Regions from separate parts of the Streptomyces sp. NPDC059695 genome, predicted to be linked through region 3. Evidence: riboswitches for the same ligand, from Rfam matches in the RefSeq annotation. Region 3 holds a riboswitch; each other region holds the start of a gene.
The links. Region 3 has a riboswitch for cobalamin ahead of ACFV2S_RS05545 (CoA-acylating methylmalonate-semialdehyde dehydrogenase). Riboswitches for the same ligand answer to the same signal wherever they lie in the genome.

Region 1 (4,902 bases), on a different contig from region 3:
CGCCTTCACCAGCTCCACGACGGGGGTCGGAGACGTCACGGAAGGAACCTTTCCAGTACGAGGGTGAGGGCGACGAGCCCCGCGAGGAGCAGGGCCGTCGCCGTGAGGAACCGCCGGGAGACCGCGCAGGCGGGCACCAGCACCCGCAGCGTCCCGTCGTAACCGCGCCCGGCGAGCCCCGACTGCAGGCGCTGTGCCCGGTCGAAGGCCCGGACGAACGTCGTCGCGCCGAGACCGGCGAGCGAACGCCACGTCGCGGCCCGGGTGGTGTGCCCGAGCCGGGCCGCCTGGGCCTGCCGGATCTTCGTGAGCGCGTCGAGCAGGAGGAAGATGATCCGGTACATCACGAGCGCCACGTCCACCACCGGCGCCGGGACGCCCGCCCGGACCAGCCGGGGCAGCACGTCGGACACCGGCGTGGTGAAGGCGAAGAGCAGCACCCCGAGCGAGGCGGACGCGGTCCGCAGCAGCAACTCGCCCGCGTGCACGGGACCGTCGGGCGCGAGGGCCACGATCCCCCGTGTCCCGCCGACCTCGAAGAGCAGCGGGACCGCGCCCGTGACGCAGAAGCCGAGCGGGACCCGGAACGCCCGCCACAGCTGAGGGCCCGGCACACCGGCCGGACCCAGCAGCACCGCGAGCGTGGCCGCCGCCACGAGCACCGCGCCGGGCCACGGCGGCAGGGCCACCGCGCACAGGGTCAGTCCGAAGCCGAGGAGAGCCTTCTCCACGGGATGGCGGCGGCGCCAGCGACTGCTGTGCGCCGCCGCGTCGATCGGCAGCATCGGCGCTACGCGCCCGTGCCGTCGAAGGGAACGGAACCGTCGTCGGCCCCGGGGACCCCCGCGTCAGCGACGACGGGCCGGGACCCGCCGTCGGCGGAACCGCCGCCCGAGGCACGGGAGCCCGCACCGGGCCGCGGGTCAGCGGACCCCGCACCGGGCCGCGGGGCACCGGACCTCGCACCGGCGTGCGCGTCGGCGGATTCCGGTGCCCCGCTGTTCGAGGTGCCGGACGCCGGTTCCTTCCCCGCCGTACCGGAGTCGCCGTCGCCGTCGCCGCCGCCGCCGTGCCCGACGGGACCGCCCGCCTCCGTCGCGCCCTGCGTCCGCGCGGCCTCGGAGGTCGCCGTCGCCGCGCGGGCCGCGCCCTGGCGGCGGCCGCGCCGGAGCCCGAAGTAGTACGCCAGGACACCGGCGCCCAGCGCCGCCTGGAGGGCGAAGAGCGCCGACTCGATCTCGCCGGACGGCGGCTCGTACAGCGGGCTGAACCACGGCTTGTAGTCCGGCTGGAGCTCCGTGATCGCGGTCTCCGCCTCCGCGTCCGCCCCCGTGAACGGCTCCTCCTTGTGGTCGCCCATGCCCAGCGCGAGCGGCAGGACCGCGAGCGCGGCGACGAGGAGCAGCAGCAGCGTGTTGATCTTCGCGTTCCGGCTCATCGCGCGGCCACCTCCTCGTGGCGCTCCGCCGTCGGCCGGCCGAGGACGCCGAGCCGGACCAGCTCGCCCTTGCTGGACTGGGTGAGCAGCCGCATGACGAGCACGGTCAGCAGGCCCTCGCTCACCGCGAGCGGGATCTGGGTCACGGCGAAGATCCCGCCGAACTTGGCCAGCGCGCCGGGCACGCCGCTGCCGGGGTCGGGGAACGCCAGGGCCAGCTGCACGCTGGTGACGCAGTACGTGGAGAGGTCGGCGACGAACGCGCCGAAGAAGACGGCCACCATCAGCGGCGCACCGAACCGCCGCAGCAGCCGGTACGTCCCGTACCCCGCCCAGGGCCCGACGATCGCCATCGAGAAGGCGTTCGCGCCGAGGGTGGTCAGCCCGCCGTGCGCGAGGAGCAGGGCCTGGAAGAGAAGGGTGATCGTGCCGAGGACCGCCATGATCGGGGGCCGGAAGAGGATCGCGCCCAGACCCGTACCGGTCGGGTGGGAGCAGCTTCCGGTGACGGAGGGCAGTTTGAGCGCCGACAGGACGAACGTGAAGGCGCCGGAGGCCCCCAGCAGCAGGGTGGACTCGGGGTTGGACCGCACTTCGCGGGTCAGCGCGCGCACCCCGTGGGCGACGAACGGCGCGGCCGCGACGCCCCAGGCGGCGGCGTGCACAGGGGGCAGATACCCCTCGGCTATATGCATGGTTGGGAGACCCTCTCCAGCACCTCGTGGATGGACAACGCACCCCGGCCGGTCTCCTGGCTGACGGTCATACGGCCCGGCTCCGCCTTCCCACACCGTCGCGGTCTCCCGCGCCGGTCCAGTGGCTTCCCCGAGGTGTTCCCCCCGGGGGTGGAGCCGGACCTCCCGATCACAGTGGCGAGGGCCGCACCGGTACCGCACCGGTTTCCCGTACACCAAGGCCCTGCGACATTAGTGTGTTGACCTGCTGGATCACAACACGGTCGCCACCCGGCGCGGCCCGTCGGTCACTCCCCGCACACGGCGCGGACGCTCACTCCTTGCGGTACGCGTACGCCTCCGCGGCCGCCGCCGCCACCGCGTCGAGGTCCCCGCCGGCGCTCGCCGTGACCAGCGCGGCGACCGCGCCCTCGACGAACGGCGCGTCCACCAGGCGTGCGCCCTCCGGCAGTTCGTCGCCCTCGGCGAGCAGCGCCTTCACGGTGAGGACCGCGCTGCCCAGGTCCACGAGGAGCGCCACCCCGGCTCCCCGGTCGACGGCCTTCGCGGCCGCGCGGATCAGCTCGGAACTCGTGCCGAGCCCCCCGTCCGGGGTTCCGCCCGCCGGCAGCACCGGCGCCAGGCCGCCGCCCCCCGCCAGGCCTCGGGCCAGCTCGGCCACCGCCGTCGCGACCGCCGCGCTGTGCGAGACGAGCACGATGCCGACCGGGGCGGCGGTCCCGGGCGCGGGGCTCATCGCGCTCCCTGCGCGCGTGCGGTGTCGGCGAGCGCCGCGAACAGCAGCGCCGACGACGTCGCCCCCGGGTCCTGGTGGCCGATCGACCGCTCCCCGAGATAACTGGCCCGGCCCTTGCGCGCCTGGAGGGGTACGGTCGCGAGGGCGCCGTCCGCGGCGGCGGTCCGGGCCGCCTCGTACGAGCTCCGCAGCCCCTCGACGGCCGGCACGAGCGCGTCCAGCATCGTCTTGTCCCCGACCCGGGCACCGCCCAGCTGTGACACGGCGGCCACCCCGGCGTCGAGGGCCTCCGCCAACCGCACCCGGCTGACCTGCGCGTCCTCGCCCAGGGCCTTCCCCGCGCGCCGCAGCAGCGTCCCGTACAGCGGCCCCGAGGCGCCGCCGACCGTGGAGATCAGCTGCCGCCCGGCGGCGGTCAGCACCGCGCCCGGACTCTCCGGCGGCTCCTTGGCCAGGATCTCCGCCACGGCGGCGAAGCCCCGCCTCAGATTGGCGCCGTGGTCGGCGTCGCCGATGGCCGAGTCCAGCTCGGTGAGCCGGTCCGCCTCCCGGTCGACGTCCTCGGCCACCGCGGCCAGCCAGCGCACCAGGAACCCGGCGCCGAACGTCTCCGTCATGTCGCTCCCCATGCCCGATCCCGTCTCACCGGCCCCAGCGCAGCGCGGGCGTCTGCACCGGAGCGTCCCACAGACGCAGCAGCTCCTCGTCGACCTCGCACAGGGTCACCGAGCACCCGGCCATGTCGAGCGAGGTCACGTAGTTCCCGACCAGTGTCCTGGCCACCGGCACCCGCCGCTCGGCGAGCACCCGCTGCACCTCGGCGTTGAAGCCGTACAGCTCCAGGAGGGGCGTGGCGCCCATGCCGTTCACCAGGGCGATGACCGGCCCGGACGGCCGCAGGTCCTCGACGACGGCGTCCACGGCGAAGTCCGCGATCTCGCGCGAGGTCATCATGGGCCGCCGCTCCCGGCCCGGTTCGCCGTGGATGCCGATGCCCAACTCCAGCTCCCCCTCGGGGAGATCGAAGGTCGGACTGCCCTTGGCGGGGGTCGTGCAGGCGCTCAGGGCCACCCCGAAGGACCGGGACCGCTCGTCGACCCGGCGGGCGATCGACTCCACGCGCTCCAGCGGGGCGCCCTCCTCGGCGGCGGCGCCCGCGATCTTCTCCACGAACAGCGTGCCCCCGGTGCCGCGCCGGCCCGCCGTGTACAGACTGTCCGTCACCGCGACGTCGTCGTCGACGAGGACCTTGGCGACCTGGATGCCCTCGTCCTCGGCGAGCTCCGCGGCCATCTCGAAGTTCAGTACGTCGCCGGTGTAGTTCTTGACGACGAAGAGCACCCCGGCGCCGCTGTCGACGGCGGCCGCGGCCCGCACCATCTGATCGGGCACGGGTGAGGTGAAGACCTCCCCGGGGCACGCGGCCGCGAGCATCCCGTACCCCACGAACCCCCCGTGCAGGGGTTCGTGCCCGGACCCGCCGCCGGACACCAGCGCCACCTTCCCGGCCACGGGCGCGTCCCGCCGCACCACGACGCGCCGCTCGACATCCACGGTCAGCTCGGGATGCGCCGCGGCCATCCCCCGCAGCGCATCGGCGACGACGGTCTCGGGAACGTTGATCAGCATCCTCACGGATACCTCCTGGTGAGACTGGCAGGCATGTGACTGAGCAGGCTTTTCGCAGGTCAGAGGGGGTGATGTCGGTTCTTGTTATGGGCCGTTCGCGGCGCCCGGGGGCGGTCCCGAGCGGTACTGATGCCGACTTGCCGCCGACTTTCCTGACCACCCGTCAAGCTGGTCTGGGCGAGGTGCTCTTCGTACTCGTGCATGATGGCGCAATCATCCGCCTGGGAGGTGCGGTCGCGCACCGGTGCGTCGCGGCCGCCGGGTGGACCGCGCTGAAGGCCTCCGCTGGGGCGGCGGACCACTCCCCGCCGCAGCCTGAACCACCCGACCCGGCAGACCTTCCCGGTCACGGCACCAGGAGGAGGAGTGTGGGAGGAGGGGAGGCCACCGGGGCGTAATCGCGG
Region 2 (4,902 bases), on a different contig from region 3:
ACTCGTCCAGGCCGAGGGCCTCGCGCAGGCCGGGCAGCGCCTGCGTGCCGCCCCAGATCTGGCGGGCGCGCAGGATGGACAGGACCAGGTTGACCCGGGCCTCGCCCTCCGGGGCGCCGCCGAGGACGTGCAGTCCGTCGCGGATCTGGGCGTCCTTGACCTCGCACAGCCAGCCGTCGACGTGCAGCAGGAAGTCGTCGAAGCCGTCGTCCTCCGGGCGCTCCTGAAGACCGAGGTCGTGGTCGAGCTTGGCGGCCTGGATCAGGGTCCAGATCTGGGCGCGGATCGCGGGCAGCTTCGCCGGGTCCATGGAGGAGATCTGCGCGTACTCGTCGAGCAGCTGCTCCAGGCGCGCGATGTCGCCGTACGAGTCGGCGCGGGCCATCGGCGGCACCAGGTGGTCGACGAGGGTCGCGTGCACGCGCCGCTTGGCCTGGGTGCCCTCGCCCGGGTCGTTCACGAGGAACGGGTAGATCAGCGGGATGTCGCCGAGGGCCGCGTCGGGACCGCAGGCGGCGGACAGGCCGGCGTTCTTGCCGGGCAGCCACTCCAGGTTGCCGTGCTTGCCCAGGTGGACCATGGCGTCGGCGCCGAAGCCGCCGTCCTCGGCGCGGGCGGCGATCCAGCGGTAGGCGGCCAGGTAGTGGTGGGACGGCGGGAGATCGGGGTCGTGGTAGATCGCGATCGGGTTCTCGCCGAAGCCGCGCGGCGGCTGGATGAGGACCAGCAGGTTCCCGCGCCGCAGGGCGGCGAGGACGATGTCGCCCTCCGGGTTGCGGGACCGGTCCAGGAACATCTCGCCGGGCGCCGGGCCCCAGTGCTCCTCGACGTGGGTGCGCAGTTCCTCGGGCAGGGTCGCGTACCAGCGCTTGTAGTCGGCGGCCGGGATGCGGACCGGGTTCTTCGCCAGCTGCTCCTCGGTGAGCCAGTCCTGGTCGTGACCGCCGGCCTCGATGAGGGCGTAGATCAGCTCGTCGCCGTCGCCGGAGACCACACCGGGGAGGTCCGCCTCGGGGCCGAAGTCGTAGCCCTCGGCGATGAGGCGGCGGAGCAGGGAGACGGCGGAGGCCGGGGTGTCGAGACCGACCGCGTTGCCGATGCGGGAGTGCTTCGTCGGGTACGCGGAGAGGACGAGCGCCAGCCGCTTCTCGGCGTTCGGGATGTGGCGGAGCCGGGCGTGCCGGACGGCGATCCCGGCGACGCGGGCCGCGCGCTCGGCGTCGGCGACGTACGCGGGCAGACCGTCGGCGTCGATCTCCTTGAAGGAGAACGGGACGGTGATGAGACGGCCGTCGAACTCGGGCACGGCGACCTGGCTGGCGGCGTCCAGCGGGGACAGGCCCTCGTCGTTCTCCTCCCACGCCGACCGCGATCCGGTCAGGCACAGCGCCTGGAGGATCGGCACGTCGAGCGCGGCGAGCGCGCCCGCGTCCCAGGCCTCCTCGTCGCCGCCGGCCTGGGCCTCGGCGGGCTTGGTGCCGCCGGCCGCGAGGACGGTCGTGACGATCGCGTCGGCCGTGCGCAGCGTCTCGACGAGCTCCGCCTCGGGGGCCCGCAGGGACGCCACGTACAGCGGGAGGGCCCGCGCGCCGGCGTCCTCGATCGCCCCGCACAGGGCGTCGACGAAGGCGGTGTTCCCGCTCATGTGGTGGGCGCGGTAGTAGAGCACGGCGATCGTCGGACCGTCGGTGTCCCTCGCGACGCGGTCCAGCGGGCCCCACGTGGGGGCGGCGGCCGGGGCCTCGAAGCCGTGGCCGGTGAGCAGGACGGTGTCGGAGAGGAAGCGGGCCAGCTGCTCCAGGTTGGCCGGGCCGCCGTGCGCCAGATAGGCGTGCGCCTCGGTGGCGACGCCGACCGGGACGGTGGAGGCCTCCATGAGCTGGGCGTCGGGGGCCTGTTCGCCGCTCAGCACGACGACCGGCTTCCCGGCGGCCAGGATCGTGTCCAGGCCCTCCTGCCAGGAGCGGACGCCGCCGAGGAGCCGGACGAGGACGAGGTCGACGCCGTCGAGCAGGGCGGGGAGATCGGCCAGGGGGAGGCGGGAGGGGTTGGCGAAGCGGTACTCCACCGGCCCTCCGGCCGCGCGGGCGCTGAGCAGGTCGGTGTCGGAGTGCGACAGCAGCAGGAGCATGGCGAGGCTCAGGCCTTCCTCGGGGTTGTCCGCGCCCCGGGTGGTCGTATGGACGGCGGGAGTTCCTGACTCACCCGTGGGTACGGGCTCACAGTGGCGGGACCGCGCCGGATTCTCACCGGGCTTCCTCCCCGGGGTCCTGGGACCCCATGCCGATCTGCATCCTAGATCGTGGCGTCGGCGCGCCCCAGGGAGCGGCGGGGTCGACCGGATCACACCCGGTGGCCGGCCGGTTCCCCGTGGGTATGCTCGCCGCCATGCCGCCCACCCCACCCCCGGCGCCCGAACCGGGCGAACCTCGCGTACGGGACCGTGGCGACGCCTGCCCCGGGGCGCTGCGCCTGCACCCCGCCGACGACGGACGCCTGGCCCGACTGCGCCTGCCCGCAGGCCGTCTGACGGCCCATCAGGCCGAGGTCCTGGCCGACGTGGCCGAGACGCTCGGCGACGGGCGGATCAGCATCACCTCGCGCGGCAACGCGGAGCTGCGCGGCCTCGCCGGGGACTGCGGGGCGGAGCTCGCCGCCCTCCTGGCGGGGGCGGGCCTGCTGCCCTCCCCCACGCACGAGCGCGTCCGCAACATCGTGGCCTCGCCCGGCGCGGGACTCGACGGACTCGGCCACGCGGACGTGCAGTTGTGGGCCCGCGCCCTGGACACCGCCCTGTGCGCCGAACCCCGGGCGGCGTCCCTTTCGGGACGGTTCCTGTTCGTCCTGGACGACGGGCGCGGGGACGTCGCCGGGCTCGGCGGCGATGTGAGCTTGATCGCAGGACCGGACGGGTCCGCCCTGCTGCGGCTCGGCTCCCGGGCCTTCCGCCTCGCCGCCGCCGACGCCGTGCGGGCCGCGCTCGCCGCCACCCTCGCGTTCCTCGACGCCGCCGAGGCCGCGGGGACCGGGGCCTGGCGCCCGCACGAGCTGCCCGGCACCCACACACCCGACTGGGCCGGGGCGCTCGCGCGGGCCGGGATCACGGCGCAGCCCGTACCCGCGCCGCCGCTTCCCGTGTCCCCGCCGCCCGCGCCCGGGCCGCTCGGCGACCGCGCCCTGCACGTCCTCGCCCCGCTCGGCCGGCTGACCGCCGCCCAGCTGCGGGCCCTGGCCGAAGGCGCCGCCGAGCTCCGGCTCACCCCCTGGCGGGGCGCGGTCGTGGTGACCGACCCCGGCAGGCTCCCCGCCCTGGAGCCGTACGGCCTGATCACCCGGCCCGGTCTGCCCTCCGTCGGGGTCAGCGCCTGCACCGGACGCCCCGGCTGCGCCAAGTCCCTCGCCGACGTACGGACGGACGCCGGCCTGGTCCGCCACGGAGGCCTGCCCGTCCACTGGTCCGGGTGCGAGCGCCGCTGCGGCCACCCGCGCGGCACCTGGATCGACGTCCTCGCCACCGGCGACGACAGCTACCTGGTGGACGGCGTCCCCACCCCCCGTACCGCCCTGCCCGAAGCAGTGACCAAGGCCCGCACGACGAGATGAGCGAGAGCACCAGGATGTTCGACTACGAGAAGGACGGGACGGAGATCTACCGCCGGTCCTTTGCCACGATCCGCGCCGAGGCGGACCTCGCGGACCTGCCCGCCGACGTCGCCATGGTGGCCGTCCGGATGATCCACGCCTGCGGCATGACCGACCTCGTGCAGGACATCGCGTACTCCCCGCGGGTCGTCGCGAACGCCCGCGCGGCCCTCCGCGCCGGCGCGCCCGTTCTCTGCGACGCCCAGATGGTCGCCAGCGGCGTCACCCGCAAGCGGCTGCCCGCCGACAACGAGGTGCTCTGCGCGCTGTCCGACCCGGCCGTCCCGGCCCTCGCCGCCGAGCTCGGCACCACCCGCTCCGCCGCCGCCCTGGAGCTGTGGCGGGACCGCCTCGAAGGCTCCGTCGTCGCCATCGGCAACGCGCCGACCGCGCTCTTCCACCTCCTGGAGATGATCGCGAAGGGCGCCGGGAGGCCCGCCGCCGTCCTCGGCATCCCCGTCGGCTTCATCGGCGCCGCCGAGTCCAAGGACGCGCTGGCCGAGAACACCCTCGGCCTCGACTACCTGGTCGTACGGGGCCGGCGCGGCGGCAGCGCGATCACGGCCGCCGCGATCAACGCCCTCGCCCACGAAGCGGAGATCCAGGCATGAGCACCGTGACCGGAAAGCTGTACGGCGTCGGGCTCGGACCCGGCGACCCCGACCTGATGACCGTCGCCGCCGTGAAGGCCATCGCCTCGGCCGACGTCATCGCCTACCACTCGGCCCGCCACGGCCGCTCCATAGCCCGCTCCATCGCCGCCGGGCACATCCGCGAGGACCACATCGAGGAGCGGCTGATGTACCCGCTCACGGTGGAGACCACGGACCACCCGGGCGGCTACCGGGGCGCCCTGAACGACTTCTACGAGGAGGCCGCGGCCCGCCTCGCCGCCCACCTCGACGCCGGCCGCACCGTCGCCGTCCTCGCCGAGGGCGACCCGCTCTTCTACGGCTCGTACCAGCACATGCACAAGCGGCTCGCCGACCGCTACGACACGACCGTCCTGCCCGGCGTCACCTCGGTCAGCGCCGCCGCCGCCCGGCTCGGCGAGCCGCTGTGCGAGGCCGAGGAGGTCCTCACGATCATCCCCGGCACCCTGCCGGAGGACGAGCTGACGGCCCGCCTGGCGGGCACCGACTCGGCGGTCGTGATGAAGCTGGGCCGCACCTTCCCGACGGTGCGGCGGGCCCTGGAGCGGGCCGGCCGGCTGGACGACGCCCGCTACGTGGAGCGCGCGTTCATGAAGGGCGAGCGCAC
Region 3 (4,902 bases):
TACGGCTTGGGGTAGCGGGCGATGAGGGCGTTGAGCCGGTACTCGTCCCGCCAGAAGTCCGCCGAGGCCGTGCCTCCCGCCCGCGCGTCCGCGTAGATGGCCCGGATGTCGCCGCCCGCGCACAGTCCCCGCTCCCCCGCGCCGGAGATCACCACCGCTTGGACGGCGGGATCGTCCCGCCAGGCGAGGAGCGCCTCCTCGATGCGCCGCACCATGGGATGGGTGAGCGCGTTCAACGCCTGCGGGCGGTTGAGGATCAGGCGGCCCGTCCGGCCCTCTGTGGTGACGAGTACGTCCTCGGTCATCGGAGGCTCTCCGTGAGGCCGCGGGCGACGATGACGTTCATGATCTCGTTGGTCCCTTCCAGGATCCGGTGGACCCGCAGGTCGCGGACGATCTTCTCGATGCCGTACTCGCTGAGGTAGCCGTAGCCGCCGTGCAGCTGGAGCGCCCGGTCGGCGACCGAGAAGCCCGTGTCGGTGGCGAACCGCTTCGCCATGGCGCAGAGTTGGACCGCCTGGGGGTCGCCGCGGTCGAGGGCCTCGGCGGCCTGCCGTACCAGCGCGCGGGCGGCCGTCAGTTCGGTGGCCATGTCGGCGAGCCGGAACTGCAGAGCCTGGGCGTCGAGCAGCCGGGCGCCGAAGGCCTCGCGGTCGGCGAGATGCGTGAGGCTGCGGTCGAGTGCGCTCTGGGCGCCGCCGAGGGAGCAGGCGGCGATGCCGAGGCGGCCGCCGTTGAGCCCGTGCATGGCGATGCGGAAGCCTTCGCCCTCGGTGCCGAGGCGCCGGTCGGCGGGGATCCTCACCGCGTCGAGGACGACCTGCCGGGTGGGCTGCGCGTTCCAGCCCATCTTGCGCTCGTTCGCGCCGAACGAGACGCCCGGGTCGCCGCGCTCCACGACGAAGGCGGAGATCCCGCCGGGGCCGGCCCCTCCGGTGCGGGCCAGGACGACGTACAGGTCGGAGGCACCGGCGCCGGAGATGAACTGCTTCACTCCGCTCAGGACGTAGTGGTCGCCGTCCCGCTCGGCCCGGGTGCGCAGGGCGGCGGCGTCCGATCCCGCGCCGGGTTCGGTGAGGCAGTAGCTGCCCAGGGTCTCGGCGGCACAGAGGCCGGGCAGCCAGCGGGCACGCTGGGCGGGGTCTCCGTACCGGTCGATCATCCAGGCGACCATGTTGTGGATGGAGAGATAGCCGGCGATCGAGGGGCAGCCGGTCGCCAGGGTCTCGAAGACGAGGACGCCGTCGGCCCGGCTCAGGCCGGAGCCGCCGCACTCCTCCCGTACGTACACGCCGCCGAGCCCGAGCGCGGCGGCGCGGCGGATGACGTCGACGGGGAACTGCTTGTCCTGGTCCCAGGTCACCGCGTACGGGGCGAGCTGTTCCTGGGCGAAGTCGAGGGTGACTTCGGCGAGGGCCAGTTGGTCCTCGGTGAGGGTGGTCACGGCGCTCATCCCATCGTCGGCATGGTGAAGCTCGCGCCTTCCTTGACCCCGGAGGGCCAGCGGGAGGTCACGGTCTTGGTGCGGGTGTAGAAGCGGATGGCGTCGGGGCCGTGCTGGTTCAGGTCGCCGAATCCGGACCGCTTCCAGCCGCCGAAGGTGTGGTACGCCACCGGGACCGGGATGGGGACGTTCACGCCGACCATGCCGGTGTTGACACGCCGGGTGAAGTCGCGGGCGGTGTCGCCGTCGCGGGTGAAGATGGCCACGCCGTTGCCGTACGGGTGCTCGCTCGGGAGCCGGAGCGCGGACTCGTAGTCGGCGGCCCGTGCCACGCACAGCACCGGGCCGAAGATCTCCTCCTGGTAGATCCGCATGGACGGCGTGACGCGGTCGAAGAGGGAGGCTCCCGCGAAGAAGCCGTTCTCGTGGCCGGGGAGGGTGAAACCCCTTCCGTCGACGACGAGTTCCGCACCTTCGTCGACGCCGATGCCGACGTACCGGTCGACCCGGTCCAGGGCGTCCTTGCTGACGAGGGGCCCGAAGTCGGCGTCCGGGTCGTCGGAGGTGCCGATGCGCAGGGAGACGATGCGCTCCTTCAGCCTCGCCACCAGCGCGTCGGCGGTCTCCTCGCCGACAGGGACGGCGACGGAGATCGCCATGCACCGCTCGCCGGCCGAGCCGTACCCGGCGCCGATCAGCGCTTCAGCAGCCTGGTCGAGGTCCGCGTCCGGCATCACGATCATGTGGTTCTTGGCCCCGCCGAAGCACTGGGCGCGCTTTCCGTGCGCGGCGGCGGTGGCGTAGAGGTGCGCGGCGATCGGGGTGGAGCCGACGAAGCCGAGGGCCTGGACGCGAGGGTTTTCGAGGAGGGTGTCGACGGCCTCTTTGCCTCCGTTGACCACGTTCAGCACACCGGGCGGCAGTCCGGCCTCCAGGAACAGCTCGGCGAGCCGCAGGGGTACGGAGGGGTCGCGCTCGGAGGGCTTGAGGATGAAGGCGTTTCCACAGGCCAGGGCCGGTGCGGCCTTCCACAGCGGAATCATCGCGGGGAAGTTGAAGGGGGTGATCCCGGCGACGACACCCAGCGGGCTGCGGAGCGAGTGCACGTCGATGCCGGTGCCGGCGTTGTCGGTGAACTCGCCCTTGAGGAGGTGCGGGATGCCCGCGGCGAACTCGACGACCTCCAGGCCGCGTTGGAGGTCCCCGTGCGCGTCGGCGACGGTCTTGCCGTGCTCGGAGGAAAGCAGCCGTGCCAGGGAGTCCCTTTCCGCCTCGACGAGTTGGAGGAAGCGCAGCAGGACGCGTGCGCGTCGCTGCGGGTTCCACCGGCCCCATTCCCGCTGGGCCTCCTCGGAGGCGGCGATCGCCGCCTCCGTGTCGGCGCGCCCGGCCAGGGGGACCCTGGCCTGGACGGCACCGGTGTTGGGGTCGTACACGTCGGCGAAGGAGCCGGACGTGCCGGCGGTGTGCTTGCCGCCGATGAAATGGGTGAGTTCGCGGACCATCGAAGCCTGCTCTCGTCAGGTACGGATCCGAGGAGGGCGCGGCGAGGACCGCGAGGACGGCACCGATCGGGGTGCGCGCACGCGGGTCCTGCCGCGGGACAGGGGAAGGCGAGGACGCCTTCGTCGAGTCACGAACGCGGGGACAGGGCCTCGGGGTTCGGGTACTCCGCCGGATCACCAGGGTCGTGGTCACGTACCGGTGCCATGCGTGTCTGCTCCATCCTCGTGGACAACACGGAACACCCCACGGCCGGTATCCTGACTCCCGGATCAGCGCATGCTCTCCGGCCTTCCCGACGGATGGTTTCCGTCAGTGGCCTGACCTGCTGGAAGAGCACACTCCCCGGTCACAGTGGCGGGACCGCGCCGGAATCACACCGGCTTCCCTGCACCGCGGGCTCGTCACGAACATATAGTTGGACGTCCTAGTAAGTCCACCCCCACCCACGGCGCGGCGACGCCATCCGGACAGGCGCCGGCCGGAGCCCGGTGCACCGCCTAGGCTCGGGTCATGCGCATCGTCTCCTTGCTGCCTGCGGCGACCGACATCGTGGCCCAGCTCGGGCTGGCCGCGGACCTGGTGGGACGGACCCACGAGTGCGACTGGCCGCCGCGGGATGTGGCCGGCGTCCCGGTGGTCACGTCCGCCGAGTTCTCGTCGGACGCACTGAGCAGCCGGGAGATCTCGGCCGCGGTCGGCGGGGCCGCGCACGGCGGCTCCTCGCTCTACACCCTGGACGCCGAGGCGCTTTCCGCTCTCGCGCCCGATGTCGTGCTCACCCAGGACCTGTGCGACGTCTGCGCGGTGTCCTACGAGGCCGTCTCACGCGCGGTGCGCGTCCTCGACGGCGGTCCTCGCGTCCTCAGTCTGGAGCCCCGCACCCTGGACGACGTCCTGGACTGCCTGGTCACGGTCGGCGACCTGCTGGGCGTACGGGAGCGGGCCGAGCGGCGGCGCGAGGAACTGCGCGATCGGCTGGCCGCGGTACGCGGACTCACGGCGGGTCGGGCCCGGCCCAGGGTGGTGGCCGTCGAGTGGCTCGATCCGCTGTGGCCCGCGGGGCACTGGGTGCCCGAGCAGATCACCTGCGCCGGCGGCGAACCGCTTCTCGCCGCTCCCGGAGAGCACACGAAGCCGATGACCTGGGAGGCCGTCCGGGCCGCCCGACCCGACGTCCTCCTGGTCCTGCCCTGCGGCTTCCCGCCCGAACGGACCGTGCGCGAGCGCGACCTGCTGACCTCCCTCCCCGGGTGGGACGATCTGCCCGCGGTACGGTCCGGCGCGGTATGGGTGCTGGACGGGCCCGCCTACTTCAACCGGCCGGGCCCCCGGGTCGTACGCGGCGCGGAGGTTCTGGCGCACGTCCTCCACGGGGTCCGGGCGGGAGACCCCGTGACGACGACCGAGGCCTTCCTCCTGCCCTGATCCACGGCTCAGGCCGACGGGTCGGCGACCGGGTACGGGACGAACGTGCTGGCGTTCTGGTCGATCCGGAGCGGACGCCCGAGCGGCGGGGCCGCGCGCTGGGGGGGGCAGTCGAGGCGCTCGCAGACGCGGCAGCCCATGCCGATCGGGGTCGCCGCCGCCGCGTTGTCCAGATCCAGGCCGTCCGAGTACACCAGCCGGTGGGCGTGGCGCAGCTCGCAGCCGAGGCCGATGGCGAAGGTCTTGCCGGGTTCGCCCCAGCCGCCCCGGTGGCGGGTGAGGGCACGGGCGGTCCACAGGTAGCGCTGCCCGTCGGGCATGGCGGCGATCTGGACGTGGATGCGGCCGGGTGCGGCGAAGGCCTCGTACACGTTCCACAGCGGGCAGGTGCCGCCGGCCCGGGAGAAGTGGAAGCCGGTGGCGGACTGCCGCTTGGACATGTTGCCCGCCCGGTCGACGCGGACGAACGAGAAGGGGACCCCGCGCAGCGGGGAGGGACGTGCCGACCGTGTTGGCGCTGAGCTGCC

Region 1: it holds a riboswitch for cobalamin, as region 3 does, so the genes downstream of both, ACFV2S_RS36560 (energy-coupling factor ABC transporter permease) here and ACFV2S_RS05545 (CoA-acylating methylmalonate-semialdehyde dehydrogenase) in region 3, are expected to answer to the same signal.
Region 2: it holds a riboswitch for cobalamin, as region 3 does, so the genes downstream of both, cobN (cobaltochelatase subunit CobN) here and ACFV2S_RS05545 (CoA-acylating methylmalonate-semialdehyde dehydrogenase) in region 3, are expected to answer to the same signal.

The regions. Positions count from the first base shown of each region.
Region 1 covers NZ_JBHWFF010000058.1:10,532-15,433, forward strand. Annotated here, with positions in the region: gene ACFV2S_RS36545 (ATP-binding cassette domain-containing protein) at 1-39, opposite strand, end outside; gene cbiQ (cobalt ECF transporter T component CbiQ) at 36-785, opposite strand; gene ACFV2S_RS36555 (energy-coupling factor ABC transporter substrate-binding protein) at 791-1,438, opposite strand; gene ACFV2S_RS36560 (energy-coupling factor ABC transporter permease) at 1,435-2,133, opposite strand; cobalamin riboswitch at 2,162-2,396, opposite strand; gene ACFV2S_RS36565 (PTS-dependent dihydroxyacetone kinase phosphotransferase subunit DhaM) at 2,447-2,869, opposite strand; gene dhaL (dihydroxyacetone kinase subunit DhaL) at 2,866-3,486, opposite strand; gene dhaK (dihydroxyacetone kinase subunit DhaK) at 3,512-4,504, opposite strand.
Region 2 covers NZ_JBHWFF010000023.1:115,624-120,525, reverse strand. Annotated here, with positions in the region: gene cobN (cobaltochelatase subunit CobN) at 1-2,131, opposite strand, end outside; cobalamin riboswitch at 2,172-2,297, opposite strand; gene ACFV2S_RS26775 (cobalamin biosynthesis protein CobG) at 2,377-3,603, shown strand; gene ACFV2S_RS26770 (precorrin-8X methylmutase) at 3,618-4,253, shown strand; gene ACFV2S_RS26765 (precorrin-2 C(20)-methyltransferase) at 4,250-4,902, shown strand, end outside.
Region 3 covers NZ_JBHWFF010000003.1:70,668-75,569, reverse strand. Annotated here, with positions in the region: gene ACFV2S_RS05555 (enoyl-CoA hydratase/isomerase family protein) at 1-305, opposite strand, end outside; gene ACFV2S_RS05550 (acyl-CoA dehydrogenase family protein) at 302-1,453, opposite strand; gene ACFV2S_RS05545 (CoA-acylating methylmalonate-semialdehyde dehydrogenase) at 1,450-2,949, opposite strand; cobalamin riboswitch at 3,180-3,360, opposite strand; gene ACFV2S_RS05540 (cobalamin-binding protein) at 3,461-4,375, shown strand; partial or broken gene ACFV2S_RS05535 (short-chain fatty acyl-CoA regulator family protein) at 4,384-4,863, opposite strand.